Linked DNA regions of Salinarimonas sp.. The protein of the gene in region 1 interacts with the protein of each later gene in a pairwise test. Links are inferred from orthologs where the notes say so. Each region holds a gene or a part of one and is shown on either strand. Other genes may lie near its edges.

Region 1 (7,859 bases):
CAGCTCGGGCTTCATCAGGGCGCGGTTGACGAGCGGGATGTCGAAGGGCTCGTCGTCCTTGTAGCCGGTGTACCAGGCGGCCGTGCCGTCCGCGGCCTGGGCCAGGACGGCGGGGGAAATCCATTCGCCGCGGGCGGCGGGCCCCTCGGCGGTCGTGGCGGCGTTGCAGGCGGCGAGGGCGCCGATCAGCAGAACGAGAACGAGACGCGCGAGCATGGGCGATCAAATCCGGCGAACGAGCACGACGCCGCGGGAATCGCGGCTCCGTCATGGTTAACGACTGCTCTTAAGGAACGCTTACCGCACCGCAAGACCGTCCGCGCTCGCGCGCCCTTCGCGGACGGTTTTCCTCGGGCGCTGTGGCCTTATTGCCGCATATAGAGGATGCGGGCCCGGATCGTGCCTTCCAGGCCCCGCAGGTCGGCGAGGAGCTCGCGGCTGTCGTCCGGGACGCCGTCGACCTCGACCACGACGTAGCCGATGGCGCCGTCGGTCTGCAGGTACTGCCCGGCGATGTTGATGCCCCGGTCGGCGAAGCAGCCGATCAGGCGCTGGAGCATGCCCGGCACGTTCTCGTGCACGTGGATGAAGCGCGTGCCGTGGGCGCGGCCCGGGAGCTGCGCCTGCGGGAAGTTCACGGCGCCCACCGTCGCGCCGACATCGGAATACTCGACGAGCTTGCGCGCCACCTCGACGCCGATGCGCTCCTGCGCCTCCACGGTCGAGCCGCCGACATGCGGGGTGAGGATGACGTTGTCGATGCCCTGGAGCGGGCTCTCGAAGCGCTCCTCGTTGGAGCCGGGCTCCTTCGGGAAGACGTCGATCGCCGCCCCGCGCAGGTGGCCGTCCTTCAGGGCCGCGGCGAGCGCCCCGAGATCGACCACGGTGCCGCGGGAATTGTTGATGAGGTAGGCGCCCGCCTTCATGGCGCGGATCTCGCGCTCGCCGATCATGCCGGCGGTCTCCGGCGTCTCGGGGACGTGGAGCGTCACCACGTCGGCGCATTCGAGGAGCTCCTGGAGCGTGTCGACGGGCTCGGTGTTGCCGTGGCGCAGCTTGTCGGTGCGGTCGTAGTAGATCACGCGCATCCCGTAGCTCTCGGCCAGCGTCGAGAGCTGCGAGCCGATATTGCCGTAGCCGACGATGCCGAGGCACTTGCCGCGCACCTCGTGGCTGTCCGCCGCCGACTTGTCCCAGCCGCCGCGATGGGCGGCGTCGGAGCGCGGCACGATCCGGCGCATCAGCATGACGATCTCGGCGAGCGTCAGCTCCGCCACCGAGCGCGTGTTCGAGAAGGGCGCGTTGAAGACCGGCACGCCCCGCCGGCGCGCCGCGTCGAGGTCGACCTGGTTGGTGCCCACCGAGAAGCAGCCGACCGCGACGAGACGGTCGGCGGCGGCGAAGACCTCCTCGGTCAGCTGCGTGCGCGAGCGGATGCCCAGGATGTGGACGCCCTGGAGCGCCTGCTTCAGCGCCTCGCCGTCGAGCGCGGTCTTGAGCCGGGTGATCGAGACGTAGCCCGCCGCCTCCATCAGCGCCACCGCGCTGTCGTTGACGTTCTCGAGGAGCAGGATCTTGATCTTGTCCTTGGACAGGGAGAGCGGGGCGGTCATCGGTCGGTCTCGGAGCGCGAGGGTCGGGGGGAATGCCCGACCGATGTCGCAGTCCTTCGACCTCGAATCAAGCCGCCCCCGCGCATGCGAGACCCCCGCGCATGGCTGGGCCGCGGCGAGCGGGACCGTCAGGCGTCGGCCTTGACGCTCTCGAAGAAGCCGTCGTTGGCGCAGAAGGAGGGCGCGTGCTCCGCGTGATCGTGCTCGGCGAGCCAGGAGCGGCAGGCGCCCTCGTGCTCGCAGCCGGCGCAGCGCCGCGCGGCGTGGGCGAGCGCGAGGCCGTGGCCTTCCGCTGCCAGCGCGTCGGGATCGACGTCGAGGCGCCGCATCATCTCCCCCATCAGCCGGGGACGGTTGGCGGCCTCGCGCAGACCCTCGATCATGCTCTTCATGGCGTCGTCTCCTGTGTGACGAGGCCGAGCATGGGGGGACGGGAGCGGGCGCGCCTTGATCGAGCGCAAGGTCGGGCGGATGGAGGACGGCGATGCGCACGGCTCGGGTGGCGACGCGGACGGCCGACGCTTTCCTTCCCTGTAGGGGAAGGTGTCGCGCCGCGAAGCGGCGTGACGGATGGGCGCGGCGCGCGAGCGACGCGTTCCGCGAAGCGGAAGCCGCCGGCGGCGTCCGGCTCGACCGTCGATTTCGGCTTCGCCGAACGCGCGTGCCGCGCGCCCCATCCGTCTCGGCTTCGCCGAGCCACCTTCCCCTACAGGGAAGGAGAAGGCTCGGCGCCCGCCGAGCAGCTCCGCGACGTCGCTCGTCCTCGGCTGCCGGCGGCGCGGAACGGTGTGTGAATCGGCTACGTCACGTCGTCACTGCGTCTCGATCTCCTTCACCGCGCGGGCGAGGAGGTCGAGCATCTGCTTGCGGATCTCGGCGTCGGGGACGTCCGCGGGCAGGTCGGCGCGGAGCTTGTCGTAGACGTCCTCGTCGCCGGGCTTCTTGAGGTCGGTGGAGACGACGTCGCGGGCGTAGGCGTCGGCGTCGGCGCCGGTCTTCCCGAGCTTCTCCGCCGCCCACAGGCCGATGAGCCGGTCGCGGCGGGACACCGCCTTGAAGCGGAGCTCCTCGTCGTGCGCGAACTTGTTCTCGAAGGCGGATTCGCGGTCGTCGAAGGTGGTCATGGTCCGATCCGGTGCGCGTGATGAGACTTGCGGGCGCGGGGCCCTCTCCCGGTCGGTATATCGCCCCCCGGCGGGGCGCGCCACCCGGCATCCTGCGTAGGAGCGCGCCCCGCGCGCGGACCCTGGCCGGGACGTGCGCGCCTCGCGTTCACCTCGGGATGAAAGGCGCGTTGTGCATCCCCATCTCTTCGGATAGGTTGCCCGCGAACGGGCGGCCCTCATCGCCGCTCGACCGATCCGTCACGCGTATTCTCCCCCCGGCGGATCGTTCGAGAGCCAGGAGCCTCAGGCCTACCCATGGACTTCAACAAACCACGGTACACGCCCATGAATCGCCGCCGTCGGATCTACGAGGGCAAGGCGAAGGTCCTGTTCGAAGGACCCGAGCCCGGGACGCTCATTCAGCACTTCAAGGACGACGCGACCGCCTTCAACGCCAAGAAGCACGAGGTGATCGACGGCAAGGGCGTGCTGAACAACCGCATCAGCGAGTTCGTCTTCAGCCACCTCAACGACATCGGCGTGCCGACGCATTTCATCCGTCGGCTGAACATGCGCGAGCAGCTGATCCGCGAGGTCGAGATCATCCCGCTCGAGGTCGTGGTGCGCAACGTCGCCGCCGGCTCGCTGGCCAAGCGCCTCGGGCTCGAGGAAGGCACGCAGCTGCCGCGCTCGATCATCGAGTTCTACTACAAGAACGACAAGCTCGACGACCCGATGGTGTCGGAGGAGCACATCACCGCCTTCGGCTGGGCGACGCCGCAGGAGATCGACGACATCATGGCGCTCGCCATCCGGGTGAACGACTTCCTGTCGGGGCTCTTCCTCGGCGTCGGCATCCGGCTCGTCGACTTCAAGATCGAGTGCGGGCGCCTTTGGGAGGGCGACCTGATGCGCATCGTCGTCGCCGACGAGATCTCCCCCGATTCGTGCCGGCTGTGGGACATGAAGTCCGCCGAGAAGCTCGACAAGGACCGCTTCCGCAAGGATCTCGGCGGCCTGATCGAGGCCTACACGGAAGTGGCGCGGCGGCTCGGCATCCTGTCGGAGACCGACGGCGTGCCGATGGGCGGCCCGCGGCTGGTGCAGTAGGGCTTCCCTGTCATCCCGGGCGCCGAACGGCGACCCGGGATCCATACCCGCCGCGGCCGGTGTCGCGGCCTTCAGGCCGCGTCGCTCGGCATCGACGCGCCGACCCTCGGAGCGCCGAGCGCGCGATGCGCGCTCGTGGCCGACGTCGCGGGTATGGGTCCCGGATCGGCTTCGCCGTCCGGGATGACAGCGCTTCCCCCCCCCGCAGCTCACGCTCCCGGCGCCTCCGCCTTGATCGCGAGCGCGTGCAGGCCGCGGGCGAACGCCTCGGCGAGCGCGGCGTTCACCAGACGGTGACGCTCGACCCGGCTCTTGCCGGCGAAGGCGTCGGAGACCACCTCTATCCTGAAATGGGTCTCGCCCCCCTCGCGCCAGCCGGCATGGCCGGCGTGGAGGTGGGATTCGTCGACGACGGAGAGGCGGCTCGGGGCGAAGGCCTCAGCGAGCCGCGTCTCGATCAGCGCCTTCATGCCGGGTTCTTCGCCGGTTGCGGGGTCGGTGCTCACGGTTCGTCGTCCTCGTCGTTCGGGAAACCGGTTCTCTGCGTCGCCGCGACGCGTCGTCTCGTCAAGGGCTCGATGGCCCCCTCACGCGGTTCTTTGCCCTTGCCCGCGCGCGGTCATGGCTCATAATCACGGGATCATGGACTTGAACTCGCCCCTGTTCGACCGAATCCGCATCAAGCCGAAGGCCGCCGAGGACGCCAAGCCCACGGACGCGCCGGGCTGCGAGCATCCGGGCTGCACGGGCCAGGGCCTCTACCGCGCGCCCAAGGGCCGGGGGCAGGAGGGCAAGTACTGGCGCTTCTGCATGGACCACGTGCGCGCGTACAACGCGTCGTACAACTATTTCAAGGACATGCCGGAGGAGGCCGTCGCCGCCTACCAGAAGGACTCGATCATCGGCCATCGGCCGACCTGGTCGATGGGCGCCAACGGCGACGCCCGCCAGCGGGCGGCCAAGGGGGCCCGGGCCGGCTTCGCGCGGGACTGGGCCTATCACGACCCGTTCGACGTCCTGCGCGACAACGGCGTCGGCCAGACGCAGCGCGCGCCGGAGCCGCCGAAGAAGCGCTATTCCGGCCCGGTGCGCCAGGCCTTCGACGTGCTCGGCCTCGAGGAGGGCGCGGACGCCGCCACGATCAAGGCGGCCTACAAGGCGCTGGTGAAGCGTTTCCACCCCGACGCGCATGGCGGCGACCGCTCCTACGAGGAGCGCCTGCGCGACATCATCCGCGCCCACGACACGCTCAAGGCCGCCGGCCTGTGCTAGGAGGCGCATCGAGACCCTTTCGGCGCACACGCGTCACACATGGCCCCGGCGTTGCAAGGCGCGACGGCGGGGCGTAACCAGGGCCGCGAGCGCGCGGGGGGTGCGGAAGGCCGCGCCGGCGCGAGACGGGTCCGCGAGGAAGAGGCGTTCATGCAGGCGAAGACCGACAAAGCAGCCGAGACGATGACCGGCACCCCGGACCTGAAGCTGTCCGTGCGCCAGACCTTCGGCATCGACAGCGACCTGGAGGTTCCGGCCTTCTCGCAGGGCGAGGAGCACGTGCCGGAGCTGGATCCGGACTACATCTTCGACCGCGAGACCACGCTCGCCATCATCGCGGGCTTCGCCTTCAACCGCCGCGTGATGGTGACGGGCTATCACGGCACCGGCAAGTCGACCCATATCGAGCAGGTCGCGGCCCGGCTGAACTGGCCCTGCGTGCGCGTCAACCTCGACAGCCACGTCTCCCGCATCGATCTCGTCGGCAAGGACGCGATCGTGCTCAAGGAGGGCAAGCAGATCACGGAGTTCCGGGACGGCATCCTGCCCTGGGCCTACCAGCACAACGTCGCCCTCGTCTTCGACGAGTACGACGCCGGGCGCCCGGACGTGATGTTCGTGATCCAGCGCGTGCTCGAGAGCTCGGGCCGCCTGACGCTGCTCGACCAGAGCCGCGTCATCCGGCCGCATCCGTCGTTCCGCCTGTTCGCGACCGCCAACACGATCGGGCTCGGCGACACGTCGGGGCTCTATCACGGCACCCAGCAGATCAACCAGGCGCAGATGGACCGCTGGTCCATCGTCACCACGCTGAACTATCTCGAGCACGACCGCGAGGTCGAGATCGTGCTCTCGAAGGTGAAGTCCTGGCAGGGCACGGACCAGGGCCGCGACACCGTCAACAAGATGGTGCGCGTCGCCGACCTCACCCGCAACGCTTTCGTCAACGGCGATCTCTCGACCGTGATGAGCCCGCGCACGGTGATCACCTGGGCGGAGAACGCCTCGATCTTCGGCGATGTCGGCTTCGCCTTCCGGCTCACCTTCCTCAACAAGTGCGACGAGCTCGAGCGCAACCTGGTCGCCGAGTTCTACCAGCGCTCGTTCGGCAAGGAGCTGCCGGAGAGCGCGGCCAACGTCGTGCTCACCTGAGGCGATCGCGAGACCAGAGATTCCAGGGACCGGAATGGCCATCTCCAACCGCAAGCCCGGCGAGAAGAAGGAAGCGCCCAACGAGGGCATCAAGCGCTCGGTGGCCGCCTGCCTGCGCGCCATCGCCCGCCAGCCCGAGCTCGAGGTGACCTACGCCTCGGACCGGCCGCTGCTGACCTCCGACCGGGCGCGCCTGCCCGAGCCGCCGCGCAAGGCGTCCTCGCAGGACGTCGCCGTGATGCGCGGGCACGCGGATTCGATGGCGCTGCGCCTCGCCTGCCACGACGCCGCCATGCACCGGCGCCTCACGCCCGAGGGCGCGGCGGCGCGCGCCGTGTTCGACGCGGTGGAGCAGGCGCGGGTGGAATCCATCGGCTCGCGGCGGATGGAGGGCGTCGCCGACAATCTCGACGCCATGCTGGAGGACCGCTACCACCGCGGCGGCAAGTACGAGGAGATCACCGACCGCGCCGACGCGCCCATCGAGGACGCGATCGCGCTGATGGTCCGCGAGCGCCTCACCGGCCGCAAGCCGCCGCACGCCGCCGAGAAGATCGTCGACCTCTGGCGCGACCACATCGAGGGCAAGGCGGGCCAGGATCTCGACCAGCTCCTCTCCACCATCGAGAACCAGCGCGGCTTCGCCCGCGCGGTGCGCGACCTCCTCGTCTCCCTCGACATGGTCGAGCAGAGCGAGATGGAGCCCGAGGAGAGCGAGGAGGAAGAGGAGCAGGAGGGCGAGGACCAGTCCGACGAGAGCCAGGAGGGCGAGACCGAGGAGGACGCGCAGGGCGAGCGCGCCGAGATCGAGATCACCGACGAATCGGCCGAGGACATGGAGGACGGCTCCCAGGAGGCCTCCGACGGCCCCTCCGGCGAGATGCCCGAGGACGCGGAGGAGGCCGACAGCGAGGAGGCGAACGAGAGCTGGCGCCCGCCGCCGCCGCGCGCCAACGAGCCGCGCATGCCGGACTACAAGGCCTACACGACGAAGTTCGACGAGATCGTGCACGCCGAGGACCTGTGCGAGGCGGAGGAGCTCACGCGCCTGCGGGCCTATCTCGACAAGCAGCTGTCGAACCTCCAGGGCGTCGTCGGGCGCCTCGCCAACCGCCTGCAGCGCCGGCTCCTCGCTCAGCAGAACCGCTCCTGGCTGTTCGACATCGAGGAGGGCATCCTCGATCCGGCGCGCCTGCCGCGGGTGATCATGGACCCGATGACGCCGCTCTCCTTCAAGCAGGAGAAGGACACGGAATTCCGCGACACGGTGGTGACGCTGCTCCTCGACAATTCGGGCTCGATGCGCGGGCGGCCGATCACGGTCGCCGCCACCTGCGCGGACATCCTGGCGCGCACGCTGGAGCGCTGCGGGGTGAAGGTCGAGATCCTCGGCTTCACCACGCGCGCCTGGAAGGGCGGGCAGTCCCGCGAGCAATGGCTCGGGGCCGGCAAGCCGCAGAATCCGGGCCGGCTCAACGATCTGCGCCACATCGTCTACAAGTCCGCCGACGAGCCCTGGCGGCGCGCCCGGCGCAATCTCGGCCTGATGATGCGCGAGGGCCTGCTCAAGGAGAACATCGACGGCGAGGCGCTCGACTGGGCGCAC
Region 2 (5,202 bases), 770 kb from region 1 along the record:
GGTCTGCATGTGCTCGTGCATCAGCATGGCGATGGAGTAGACCTCCTCGCCCGTGGCGCAGCCGGGCACCCAGACGCGCACCGTCTCGTCGGCGCCGCGGCCCTCGAAGAGCTTCGGGATCACGTCCTTCCGGAGCGACTCGAACGACTCGGCGTCGCGGAAGAAGGCCGTGACGTTGATCAGGAGGTCGCGGAAGAGCGCGGTCACCTCCTTCGAGTCGTCGCGCAGCCGGTCGACGTACGCCTCCGCCGTGGCGATGCCGAGCACCTGCATGCGCCGGTGCACGCGCCGCAGGAAGGTCTTCGGCTTGTAGCCGCCGAAATCGTGGCCGACCTGGTTGCGAAGGATGCCGCAGATCTCCTGCCGGATCGGCTCGAAGGCCGCGCGATTGCCCGACGGCGCCCCGGCGCCGGCCGGCTCCTCCTCGGCGACGTGGGCGAGCAGGTCGACGTCCTGCGCGAAGGCGACGAGCCGCGCGCCCATGTCCTCGACGGGCAGCGCGAGGTCGATGAAGCCGGCGGAGATCGCGGTCTCCGGCATGTCCGCGTGCTTCGGCGAGGTCCCGTCGGAGGCCTGCGCGACGGTGAGCCCGCCATGCTCCTTGATGGCCTTCACGCCGAGCGTGCCGTCGCCGTCGCCTCCGGAGAGCACGACGCCGACCGCGTACTCGCCCTGGTCCTTGGCGAGCGCGCTGAAGAAGACGTCGATGGGCTTGCGTTCGCGGTTGGAGGGGTCCTGACGAAGCACCTGCAGGCGCCCGTCCTCGATCCCGACGAGGTCGCCCGCGGCGAGGACGTGCACCGTGTCGGGCTCGACCCGCGCGCCGTCCGCGGCGAGACGGACCTCGAGCGGCGTGTAGCGCCGCAGGATCTCGTGGAGCAGGCTCTCGCGCTCGGGGTTGAGATGCGTGACGATGACGATGCCGAGACCGGGATCCGGCGGCAGTCCGCGGAAGAAGCCCTCCAGCGCCTCCACCCCGCCGGCCGACGCCCCGATACCCACGATGGGAATTCGCTTGCTCGTCGCGCTCTCGTCCGCCATGCGCCCTCCCGGGCGACGGATTGCCGCCCCCCTCGACATGTAAGGTCGGCGGTGCGCGCGGCGCAAGGCGTCGGCGTGAATGCGGCGTCGGCGACCGACATCGGTCGGTCGTTTCGCCTCACATCCCCCCGTCGCGTCCGAACCGCTCCCGTGCGGCGGCGAAGCGCAGGACGCGCTGGGCGCTCTCGACGGAGAGCTTCTCGAAGCTCTCGAAGGCGGCCTTCGTCAGCTCCATGGGCGGCGTGCGGCCGGCCTTCCTGGTCAGCATCAGCTTCAGCGTCGACCAGGTGAAGTCGACGGCGCGCACGACGAAGAGCAGGGCCTCGTAGTCCGGCGCGTGGTAGGCGTTCGCCACCATCTCGACCTGGATACCGCCGAGCTCGGCGATGGCCGCGAGCGCGTCCTCCACGCGGTTGCGGTTGATCCAGTCGACGACGTCGCGCTCCTCGAGCTTGCGGGTGCGCGCGCGGGCGCGGACGAAATCGACGGAACCGGCGAGGTCGGCCTTGGCGACGTCCGGGGCGTCGGTGTCGGCCATGTGGCGGGCGAGATCCTCGACGACCGAGTCGATGGCGCGCTGCATGCGCTGGCCGAGCTCGTCCTGGAGCGTTTCGCGCACCTTCTCGCGGGCGATCTCGACGAGGAGCGTCACCTGCTCGGGCGAGAGATGGCTGCGCGTCTCGAGCACCGCCTGCAGCTCGCCGTCGGCGCGGGCGCGCTCCAGCAGGGTCGTGAACCCGCGCGGCGAGAAGCGCGCGCCCTCGTTGTCGGCGACCGAGCGCACGACGGAGGTGTCGCCGCGATCGATCAGAACGTCGGTGAGGCGCTCGGAGAGGCTCACCCGACGCGACAGGGCGAGGAGGTGCGCCTGCCCCTTCCGCTCGGCGACGGCGACGAGATCGTCCTCCGACAGGCGCGGGCTGCGCGTCAGCACCGGCGCGGCCACCGCGCCGTCGTCGTCGAAGGCGAGGTCGCGTACGGCCCGGCGCGGGGCGAGCTCGTGGTCGGCGAGCCGCTCGGAGAGCTCGAGCCGGGCTCGGAACTCGAGATTTCGCGCCAGCCGCAGGATCACCTCGTCGAAGGCGCCGACATGGTCCTCGTCGAGCTCGGGCGCCTTCTCCAGGAACAGGTTCGTCACCTTGCGCAGCATGGCCGTGCGTCGGCGGGCGTCCGCGCCGGACACGATCTCGTCGATCTCCTCGATCACGCTGAGCAATGCCGTCATGCTGGGACCATCCTGCTCCTGTGGCGTAGGATTACGGCATAAAGTCCTTATGGAATTGTGAAATCGGCATCATGCCGGGAAAGGAGGCCGTCGTGCCGCGCTTGTTCGTCGGATTGGAGCTGCCGGAGACGGTGGTCGACGCCCTCGCCGGCTGCCGCGGCGGGCTCCCGGGAGCGCGCTGGCTCGAGCCGGAGAACTACCACGTCACCCTGCGCTTCATCGGCGACGTGGACGACATCGTGGCCGAGGACGTGTTCGCGCTCCTCGCCGAGGCGCGCGCCCGCGCGCCCGTTGAGGTCGTCCTCGACGGGCTCGGGTCCTTCGGGGGCGACAAGCCGCATGCGGTCTTCGCGAGCGTGCTGGCGACGGAGGCTCTCGTGTCGCTCCAGGAGGAGACGGAGCGGCTGGTGCGCCGCGCCGGGCTCGAGCCGGAGCGGCGCAAGTTCAAGCCGCACGTGACGCTGGGGCGCTTGAAGCACGTGCCGGCGCATGCGGTCGCGGAGTGGATCGCGGCGCGCGCGCCGTTCGAGCGGCTCGCCTTCACCGCCGAGCGCGTCGCGGTGTTCTCGGCGCGTGAGGGGACCGGCGGGGGGCCCTACGTGGTCGAGGCGGCCTATCCGCTGGGCTGAGCCGAGGGGCTTCGCTCGGCCTCCCAGCCCGGCACGTCGCGGGGCAGGCCCTGCCGGTCGGCGAAGGCGACGTAGTCGCGCGCGACGATCTCCTCGAAATGGCGGGCGTTGGCGATCGCCATGCGCCGGCCGCGGTCGAAGACCACGAGCGGCATGCCCGCCTGCACGGCCGAGCGGAGCACGTCCACGAGCCCGGTGCGCTTCCAGGCGAGCGGCCGGTCGGGGTCGACGAAGAGGACGAAGGCGTTCTCGATCGGGTCGCGGTGGAAATAGGCGCCGGCGTCGAGCGGATGCGGGATGCGCCGGCGGTTCGGGTGGTTCGTGCGATGCGCGGTCAGGTAGGCGCATTCGTAGGCGAGGCAGGTCTGCGGCCGCTCGGGCGCGCCGAAGATCCCGCAGCCGAGGCCTCCCGAGGCCTGGCCGGCGATGTGCCGGCAGGGCCGGTACATCGGCTTGTCGAGGGCGTGGATCTCGGGAAGCGAGCAGCAATAGGTGCAGCCGCGGCAAGGCGAGGCCGGGACGCCGAGCTTCGCCTTGCGTTTCGCCTCGCCCATGGGATCACGCTCCTCGACGGTGAATGCGAGGGCGCCGTACCCTCTCCTTCCCTGTAGGGGAAGGTGTCGCCGCGCGAAGCGCGGTGACGGATGGGGCGCGCGGAACGCGCGTTCGGCGAAGCCGAAATGGACGGGAGCGAACGTCGGCAGCCGGAGCCCTTCCGCTTCGCGGAACGCGTCGCGTTCGCGCCGCGCCCCATCCGTCTCGGCTTCGCCGAGCCACCTTCCCCTACAGGGAAGGATAGACGGCACGTCGCTCGTACACAGCCCCCGTCGTGGCACCCATCTCGGAGGGGAGCACGGTGGCTCGCCGAACCGAGAGACGCCACGAGCTCCCTCGATGAGCGAAGCGCCTCACGCGCCCTGCTTCACCGGCACGCCCTTCTCGGTGAAGAACTGCTGCAGCTCGCCCGACTGGAACATCTCGCGGGTGATGTCGCAGCCGCCGACGAACTCGCCCTTCACGTAGAGCTGCGGGATCGTCGGCCAGTTGGAATAGTCCTTGATGCCCTGGCGGACGCCCTCGTCGTCGAGCACGTTGACGCCCTTGTAGGGCACGCCGAGGTAGTTCAGGATCTGGACCACCTGGCCCGAGAACCCGCACATGGGAAACTGAGGCGTGCCCTTCATGAAGAGCACGACGTCGTTCGACTTCACTTCCGTGTCGATCGTCTCGTGGGCCGTGGACATGGCTCTCTCCTTGCTCCGGCGGTCAAGGCGCCGGACCTCGTATGGGTGCGAGACCCGGTTTCAAGTCTCGGCGGGAATCGTCGTCAGCGCCAGCGCGTGCAGCACGCCGCCCATGCGGCCCTGGAGAGCCGCGTAGACCATCTGGTGCTGCTGCACGCGGCTCTTGCCCTTGAAGGAGGCGGAGGTGACGGTCGCGGCGTAGTGGTCCCCATCGCCGGCGAGATCGCGGATCTCCACCGTGGCGTCCGGGATCGCCTCCTTGATCATGCGTTCGATCTCGCGCGCGTCCATCGGCATCGGAACGGGGCCTCCTCAGGCCGGCTCGGCCGCCATGTACGCCGGCAGCCAGGATTCGTGGGCGTCCTTCAACGACGTCACAGATATGGCCCGAGAGCCCGGCAGAATCAACGCGTCCCCGCCGGTCTCCCCGAGCCTCGCGGCGGAAACGCCCGCCGCGGCGGCGCGGGCGAGGAGCGCGTCGAGCCGGTCCGCCGGGACCGCGACGAGGTAGCGGCCCTGGTCCTCGCCGAAGAGCGCGGCGTGGGCGGGCAGCGGGCCCGACGCGCCTTCCGGCAGCGTCTCGATCGAAGCCCCGATCCCGCGGCCCATGCAGCACTCGGCCAGAGCCACCGCGAGGCCGCCGTCGGAGAGGTCGTGCACCGTATCGAGGACGCCCTCGGCGATCAGCCCGCGCACCAGCTCGCCCGCGCGGCGCTCCGCGGCGAGGTCCACCGGCGGCGGCGCGCCCTCCTCGCGGCCGCAGACGAGGGCGAGGTAGAGCGAGGCGCCGAGCCAGCCGTTCGTCTCGCCGAGCAGCACCACGGCGTCGCCGGCGCGCTTGAAGGCGATCGTCGCGTGAACCGCGCAATCGTCGAGCACGCCCACGCCGCCGATCGTGGGCGTCGGCAGGATGCCGCGCCCGTTGGTCTCGTTGTAGAGCGAGACGTTGCCCGACACGACGGGGAAGTCGAGCGCGCGGCAGGATTCGCCGATGCCCCGCAGGCAGCCGACGAGCTGGCCCATGTACCGGGGCCGCTCGGGATTGCCGAAATTCAGGTTGTCG
Region 3 (5,302 bases), 3.7 Mb from region 1 along the record:
TGGCTCGAGCCCGCCCCGGCCAACAACACCTGGGCCATCGCGGTGCGCGCCGACCTCGCCGCGGAGCACGGCCTCGAGACGATGAGCGATTTCGGGGAGTACGTCTCCGGCGGCGGCGAGATCGTGCTCGCGGCCTCCGCCGAGTTCGTGAACTCCCCGGCCGCGCTGCCGGCCTTCCAGGAGACCTACGGCTTCGAGCTCTCCCCCGACCAGCTGATCACGCTGTCGGGCGGCGACACGGCGGCGACGATCGCGGCCGCGGCGCGGCAGACCTCGGGGGCGAACGCCGCCATGGTCTACGGCACCGACGGCGGCATCGAGCCTTCCGGGCTCGTCGTCATGGAGGACGACCAGGGCGTCCAGCCGGTCTACGCGCCCGCTCCGCTGGTGCGCGCCGCGGTGCTCGAGACCCATCCGCAGATCCCGGAGATCCTGAACCCGGTCTTCGAGAAGCTCACGCTCGAGACGCTCCAGGAGCTCAACGGTCGCGTCCAGGTCGGCGGCGAGGCCGCGAGCGGCGTCGCGCAGGACTTCCTCATCCGCGAGGGCTTCCTGCAGTGAGGCGAAGCCCGACACCTCCCCGCAGGGGAGGTCGACGGCTCGCAGAGCCGGCGGGTGGGGATGGCGCACCTCACGCGCCCTGACGCGCCCGCCCCTCCGGGCCGCTTCGCGGCCCACCTCCCCTGCGGGGAGATGGCGGGCGGCGCGGGATCGAACGGAGGAGACGCGCATGGCCAGCGGGACAGAGGCCGCCGTCGCGCCGCGGGCGCGGGTCGCGCTCGACAAGCTCGGGGTGCTCCTCGCCGCCCTCGTCGCCGGCGGCGCCCTGGCTCTGCCTTTCGCGACCTTCCGCGCCAACCGGATCGTGCTCGGCGAGGCCCGCGGGATCCTGGAGGCGCTGCCGGCGCTGCCGGGCTGGACGCTGCTCGCCCTCCTCGCCGCCGCCGGCGCGATCGCGCTCGTTCGCACGCCGATCCGCTGGCGGCTCTCGGCGAGCCTCGTCGCGCTCGTCGCGCTCCTCGTCGCCATCGGGCTCGCCGGCTCGTTCCTGACGCCGGAGGGGAACACCTTCGCCCGGGTCTCGCCCGGCTCCGGCTTCTGGGTGCTGGTCTTCGCCTTCGCGCTGATGGCGGCGGACGCGCTCTCGCGGCTCTCGCTCTCGCCGGTGAAGCGGCTCGTCGGGCTCGCCGCCGTCGCCGGCGTGATCGGCGCGATCCTCCTCTCGGGCCTGTGGGACGACCTCTCGATGCTGAAGGAATACGCGACCCGCGCCGACGCCTTCTGGCGCGAGGCCGGCACCCACGTGCTCCTCGCCTTCGGCTCGCTCGCTGCAGCCACCGCGACCGGCATCCCGATCGGCGTCGCCTGCTATCGCTCGCGGCGGCTGCGCGCGCCGGTGCTGAACGGGCTCAACATCGTCCAGACCATCCCCTCCATCGCGCTGTTCGGGCTCCTCATCGCGCCCATGGCCTGGATCGCGGCGAACGTGCCGGGCGCCTCCGCGCTGGGCATCGCCGGCATCGGCGCGGCGCCGGCGCTCGTCGCGCTCTACGCCTATTCGCTGCTCCCCGTCGTCTCGAACACGGTCGTCGGCCTCGACGGGGTGCCGCGCCAGACCGTCGATGCGGCCGCCGGGATGGGCATGACCGCGGGCCAGCGGCTGGCGCAGGTGGAATTCCCCCTCGCCTTTCCGGTGATCCTCACCGGCATCCGCATCGTGCTCGTGCAGAACATCGGGCTCGCCACCATCGCGGCGCTCATCGGCGGCGGCGGCTTCGGCGTCTTCGTCTTCCAGGGGATCGGCCAGACGGCGATGGACCTGGTGCTGCTCGGCGCCGTCCCGACGGTGGCGCTGGCCGTTGGCGCGGCGGTGGTCCTCGACGCGCTGATCGAGCTGAGCGAACGCCCCGGCGTGAGGGAGGCGCGCGGATGATCGAGATCGACACCGTCACCAAGGTCTATGGCACGGCGACCGTCGTCGACCGGGTCTCGCTGACCGTGCCGTCCGGCACCATCGCCGTGATCGTCGGCACCTCGGGCTCGGGCAAGACCACCCTGATGCGGATGATCAACCGCCTGGTGGAGCCGACCTCGGGCGCGGTGCGTATCGACGGGGAGGACAACCATGCCCTCCCCGCCTACGAGCTGCGCCGCCGCATCGGCTACGCCATCCAGGGCCACGGCCTGTTCCCCCACCGCACGGTGGCGCAGAACATCGGCACCGTGCCGAGCCTGCTCGGCTGGGAGAAGAAGCGCATCGCCCACCGCGTCGACGAGCTGCTCGACCTGTTCCAGCTCGAGCCGGAGGCCTTCCGCGAGCGCATGCCGCACGAGCTCTCCGGCGGCCAGCAGCAGCGCATCGGCGTCGCCCGGGCGCTCGCGGCCGAGCCGAACATCCTCCTGATGGACGAGCCCTTCGGCGCGCTCGACCCGATCATCCGCGCCAAGGCGCAGGAGGATCTCCTCGGCATCCAGAAGCGCTTCGGCACGACGATCGTGCTCGTCACCCACGACATGGAGGAGGCGATCCGCCTGGGCTCCTGCATCGCCGTGATGGACGAGGGGCGGCTCCTGCAATACGCGCCGCCCGCCGAGATCATCGCGAAGCCCGCGACGCCGTTCGTGAAGGAGCTGATCGGCGCGGCGGAGCGACCCTTCCGGCTCCTGTCCCTCGCCCATGTGGGCGATCTCGTCGAGGAGGGCGAGGCGCCCGGCGCGCCCGTGCCGGCCGCGCTGTCGGCGCGCGACGCCTATGCGGAGCTGCTCTGGTCGGGCCGCGAGGCCGCGCCGGTGGAGCAGGACGGGGCGGTCGTCGGGCGCGTCACGCTGTCCAGCCTCACGCGACGCGCCGCGAGGCCGTCATGAGAGCCGGGCTCGTCCTGCGGGCCGTGGCGCTCGTCCTTCTCCTCGCCTTCCTGATCGCGCCGGAGGCCTTCACGCCGGTCTTCGCGCCGCTCACCGAGCGCGGCGCGCCGCCGATCTACCTTCAGGCCGACATGCTGGCGCTGGCGGCCAACCACCTCGCCCTCGTCGTCGCGGCGACGGTGGCGGCGACGCTCGTCGCGGTCGGTCTCGCTGTGGTGGTGACGCGCCCCTTCGGCGCGGAATTCCTGCCGCTCTCGCGCTCGATCGCGAATATCGGCCAGACCTTCCCGCCCATCGCCGTGCTGGCGCTCGCCGTGCCGGCGCTCGGCTTCGGCGCGGCGCCGACCTTCGTCGCGCTCTTCCTCTACGGCCTCCTGCCGATCTTCGAGAACGCGCTCACCGGGCTGACCACGCTCCAGCCCACCGTGCGCGACGCCGCCCGCGGCATGGGCATGACCGGCCGGCAGCGGCTCGTGCAGGTGGAATTGCCGCTCGCCCTCCCCGTCATTCTCGCCGGCATCCGCCTCTCCACCGTGATCGCGCTCGCCACCGCGACGATCGGCTCGACGGTGGCGGCCTCGACGCTCGGCGAGGTGATCATCGCCGGCTTGCTGACGAACAACGTCGCGTTCATCCTGCAGGGCGGCCTCGTGGTCGGCGCGCTCGCGGTCTTGATCTACGACGCCTTCCTGTGGGTCGAGCGCGCGCTGGCGCGGCGGATGGGGCGGTTCGCATGAGGGTGAGGACGTCGATCCCGACGCGCGGCAGGCTCCCCTCTCCCTCGTGGAGAGGGGAGCCCGTGGCGGCCCGCATGACGCGTGACGAGACCTTCTGAAAGGGGCCAGAGCAGCCATGTCCGACTTCGATCTCGTCCTCTCCGGCATCGTCGTCCTGCCGCATCGCGTGCTGGAGACCGGCTGGGTCGCCGTGCGGGGCGAGACCATCGCCGCGATCGGGGAGGGCGTCCCGCCCGCCGGGCGCGAGACGCATGCGCTGGGCCGGGCGCTGATCCTGCCCGGGGCCATCGACGCGCAGACGCATTCGCTGTCGCAGAAGGGCCAGGAGGACTTCGTCTGGTCGACGCGCACCGCCGCGGCGGGGGGCGTCACCACGCTCGTCGACATGCCCTACGACGAGGGCGCGGTGGTCAACAAGGCGGCGCAGGTGGCGGCGAAGGCGGCGAACGCCGAGGCGCAGGCGCGGGTCGATTTCGCCCTCTACGGCACGATCGACCCGGAGGAGGGCGTCTACCGCATCCCCGAGCAGGTCGAGGCCGGCGTATGCGCCTTCAAGTTCTCGACCTTCGGCACCCACCCGACGCGCTTTCCCCGGATCGACCCGCCGCTCCTCGCCGACTGCTTCGCGGCCGTGGCGAAGACCGGGCTCGCGGCCGGCGTGCACAACGAGGACGACGAATCGGTGCGCGCCGGCATCGCGCGCACGCAGGCGGCGGGCATCACCGACTGGCGGGCCCACGGCCTCTCGCGCCCGCCGCTGACCGAGCTCCTCGCCATGGCGCAGATCTACGAGACCGGCGTCGCCACCGGCTGCCCGGCGCACGTAGTGCACTGCTCGCTCGCCCGCGGCTACGAGCTCGCGGCGAGCTACCGCGCACAGGGCTTCGCCGCCACCGCCGAGTGCCTGATCCACTATCTCGTGCTCGCCGAGGAAGAGGACATGCCCCGCCTCGGCGGGCGGGGCAAGGCCAACCCGCCGATCCGCTCCGCCGCCGAGCGCGAGGGCCTCTGGCGGCAGGTCGCGGCGGGGAACGTCTGGCTGGTCTCGACCGACCACGTCTCCTGGTCGCTCGACCGCAAGAGCCACGCGAACATGTTCGACAACGCGTCCGGCGTACCGGGGCTGGAGGCGCTGGTGATGGCCTTCGTCGCGGGCGCCGTGAAGCGCGGCGTGCCGCTCACCTGGGCGGCGCGGCTGATGGCGGCGAACCCGGCGCGGCATTTCCGCATCGACCACGTCAAGGGCGCCCTCACCCCCGGCCGCGACGCGGACATCTGCGTCCTCACCCCCGAGCCGATCACGTTCGACGCGTCGAAGACCGGCCACAACGTGATCGGCTGGTCGCCCTACGACGGGATGACCTTCCCCTACCGCGTCGCCGCCACCTGGTCGCGCGGCGCGCAGGTGTTCGACGGGACGCACGTCGCCGATCCCGGGCGCGGGCGCTTCGTGCGCCCGCCCCTCACCCACATCCTCGCAGAAGACAGAGCATGAGAGCCAATCTCCCGGTCGACCCCGCCCGCCTCGCCGCCGACATCGACGGCCTCGCCGCGATCACCGAGCCGGACCGGCCGTGGACGCGCCGGGCCTTCACGCCGATCTTCCTGGAGGGCCGCGCCTTTCTCGAGGCGCGCATGCGCGAGGCCGGCCTCGAGCCGCGCCTCGACGCCGCCGGAAACCTGATCGGTCGTCGCGCCGG

What was found. The genes of interacting proteins can lie anywhere in the genome.
Region 2: the proteins of ABL310_RS17630 (region 1) and grxD interact in binary tests that used the Escherichia coli proteins (3 or more experiments, as listed by UniProt). The link is inferred for Salinarimonas sp. from one-to-one orthologs.
Region 3: the proteins of ABL310_RS17630 (region 1) and ABL310_RS00325 interact in binary tests that used the Escherichia coli proteins (3 or more experiments, as listed by UniProt). The link is inferred for Salinarimonas sp. from one-to-one orthologs.

What each region holds. Positions count from the first base shown.
Region 1 is NZ_CP157794.1:3,798,379-3,806,237, reverse strand. Bases 2,670-5,586 are described here. They hold ABL310_RS17630 (BolA family protein), read right to left. Parts: upstream 4,300-5,586; coding sequence 4,039-4,299; downstream 2,670-4,038. Other genes in these bases: cobS (cobaltochelatase subunit CobS), read left to right, coding at 5,252-5,586; ABL310_RS17625 (J domain-containing protein), read left to right, coding at 4,472-5,101; purC (phosphoribosylaminoimidazolesuccinocarboxamide synthase), read left to right, coding at 3,035-3,829; ABL310_RS17640 (DUF1476 domain-containing protein), read right to left, coding at 2,670-2,737. Outside these bases: ABL310_RS17655 (L,D-transpeptidase), read right to left, coding at 1-216; serA (phosphoglycerate dehydrogenase), read right to left, coding at 366-1,613; ABL310_RS17645 (DUF6455 family protein), read right to left, coding at 1,742-2,005; more of ABL310_RS17640, read right to left, coding at 2,426-2,669; more of cobS, read left to right, coding at 5,587-6,253; cobaltochelatase subunit CobT, read left to right, coding at 6,288-7,859. UniProt on the Escherichia coli protein: Transcriptional regulator that plays an important role in general stress response. Has many effects on cell morphology, cell growth and cell division. Acts by regulating the transcription of many genes, including dacA (PBP-5), dacC (PBP-6), ampC and mreB.
Region 2 is NZ_CP157794.1:4,564,610-4,569,811, forward strand. What follows is about bases 2,472-5,202. They hold grxD (Grx4 family monothiol glutaredoxin), read right to left. Parts: upstream 4,140-5,202; coding sequence 3,804-4,139; downstream 2,472-3,803. Other genes in these bases: thpR (RNA 2',3'-cyclic phosphodiesterase), read left to right, coding at 2,472-2,895; ABL310_RS21155 (hypothetical protein), read right to left, coding at 2,880-3,449; ABL310_RS21165 (BolA family transcriptional regulator), read right to left, coding at 4,200-4,436; purL (phosphoribosylformylglycinamidine synthase subunit PurL), read right to left, coding at 4,452-5,202. In the rest of the region: ABL310_RS21145 (DUF2336 domain-containing protein), read right to left, coding at 1,160-2,266; more of thpR, read left to right, coding at 2,359-2,471. UniProt on the Escherichia coli protein: Monothiol glutaredoxin involved in the biogenesis of iron-sulfur clusters.
Region 3 is NZ_CP157794.1:72,577-77,878, reverse strand. What follows is about bases 1-2,831. They hold ABL310_RS00325 (ABC transporter permease), read left to right. Parts: upstream 1-730; coding sequence 731-1,933; downstream 1,934-2,831. Other genes in these bases: ABL310_RS00320 (ABC transporter ATP-binding protein), read left to right, coding at 1,930-2,831; ABL310_RS00330 (ABC transporter substrate-binding protein), read left to right, coding at 1-561. Outside these bases: more of ABL310_RS00320, read left to right, coding at 2,832-2,865; ABL310_RS00315 (ABC transporter permease), read left to right, coding at 2,862-3,602; ABL310_RS00310 (amidohydrolase family protein), read left to right, coding at 3,718-5,097; ABL310_RS00305 (Zn-dependent hydrolase), read left to right, coding at 5,094-5,302.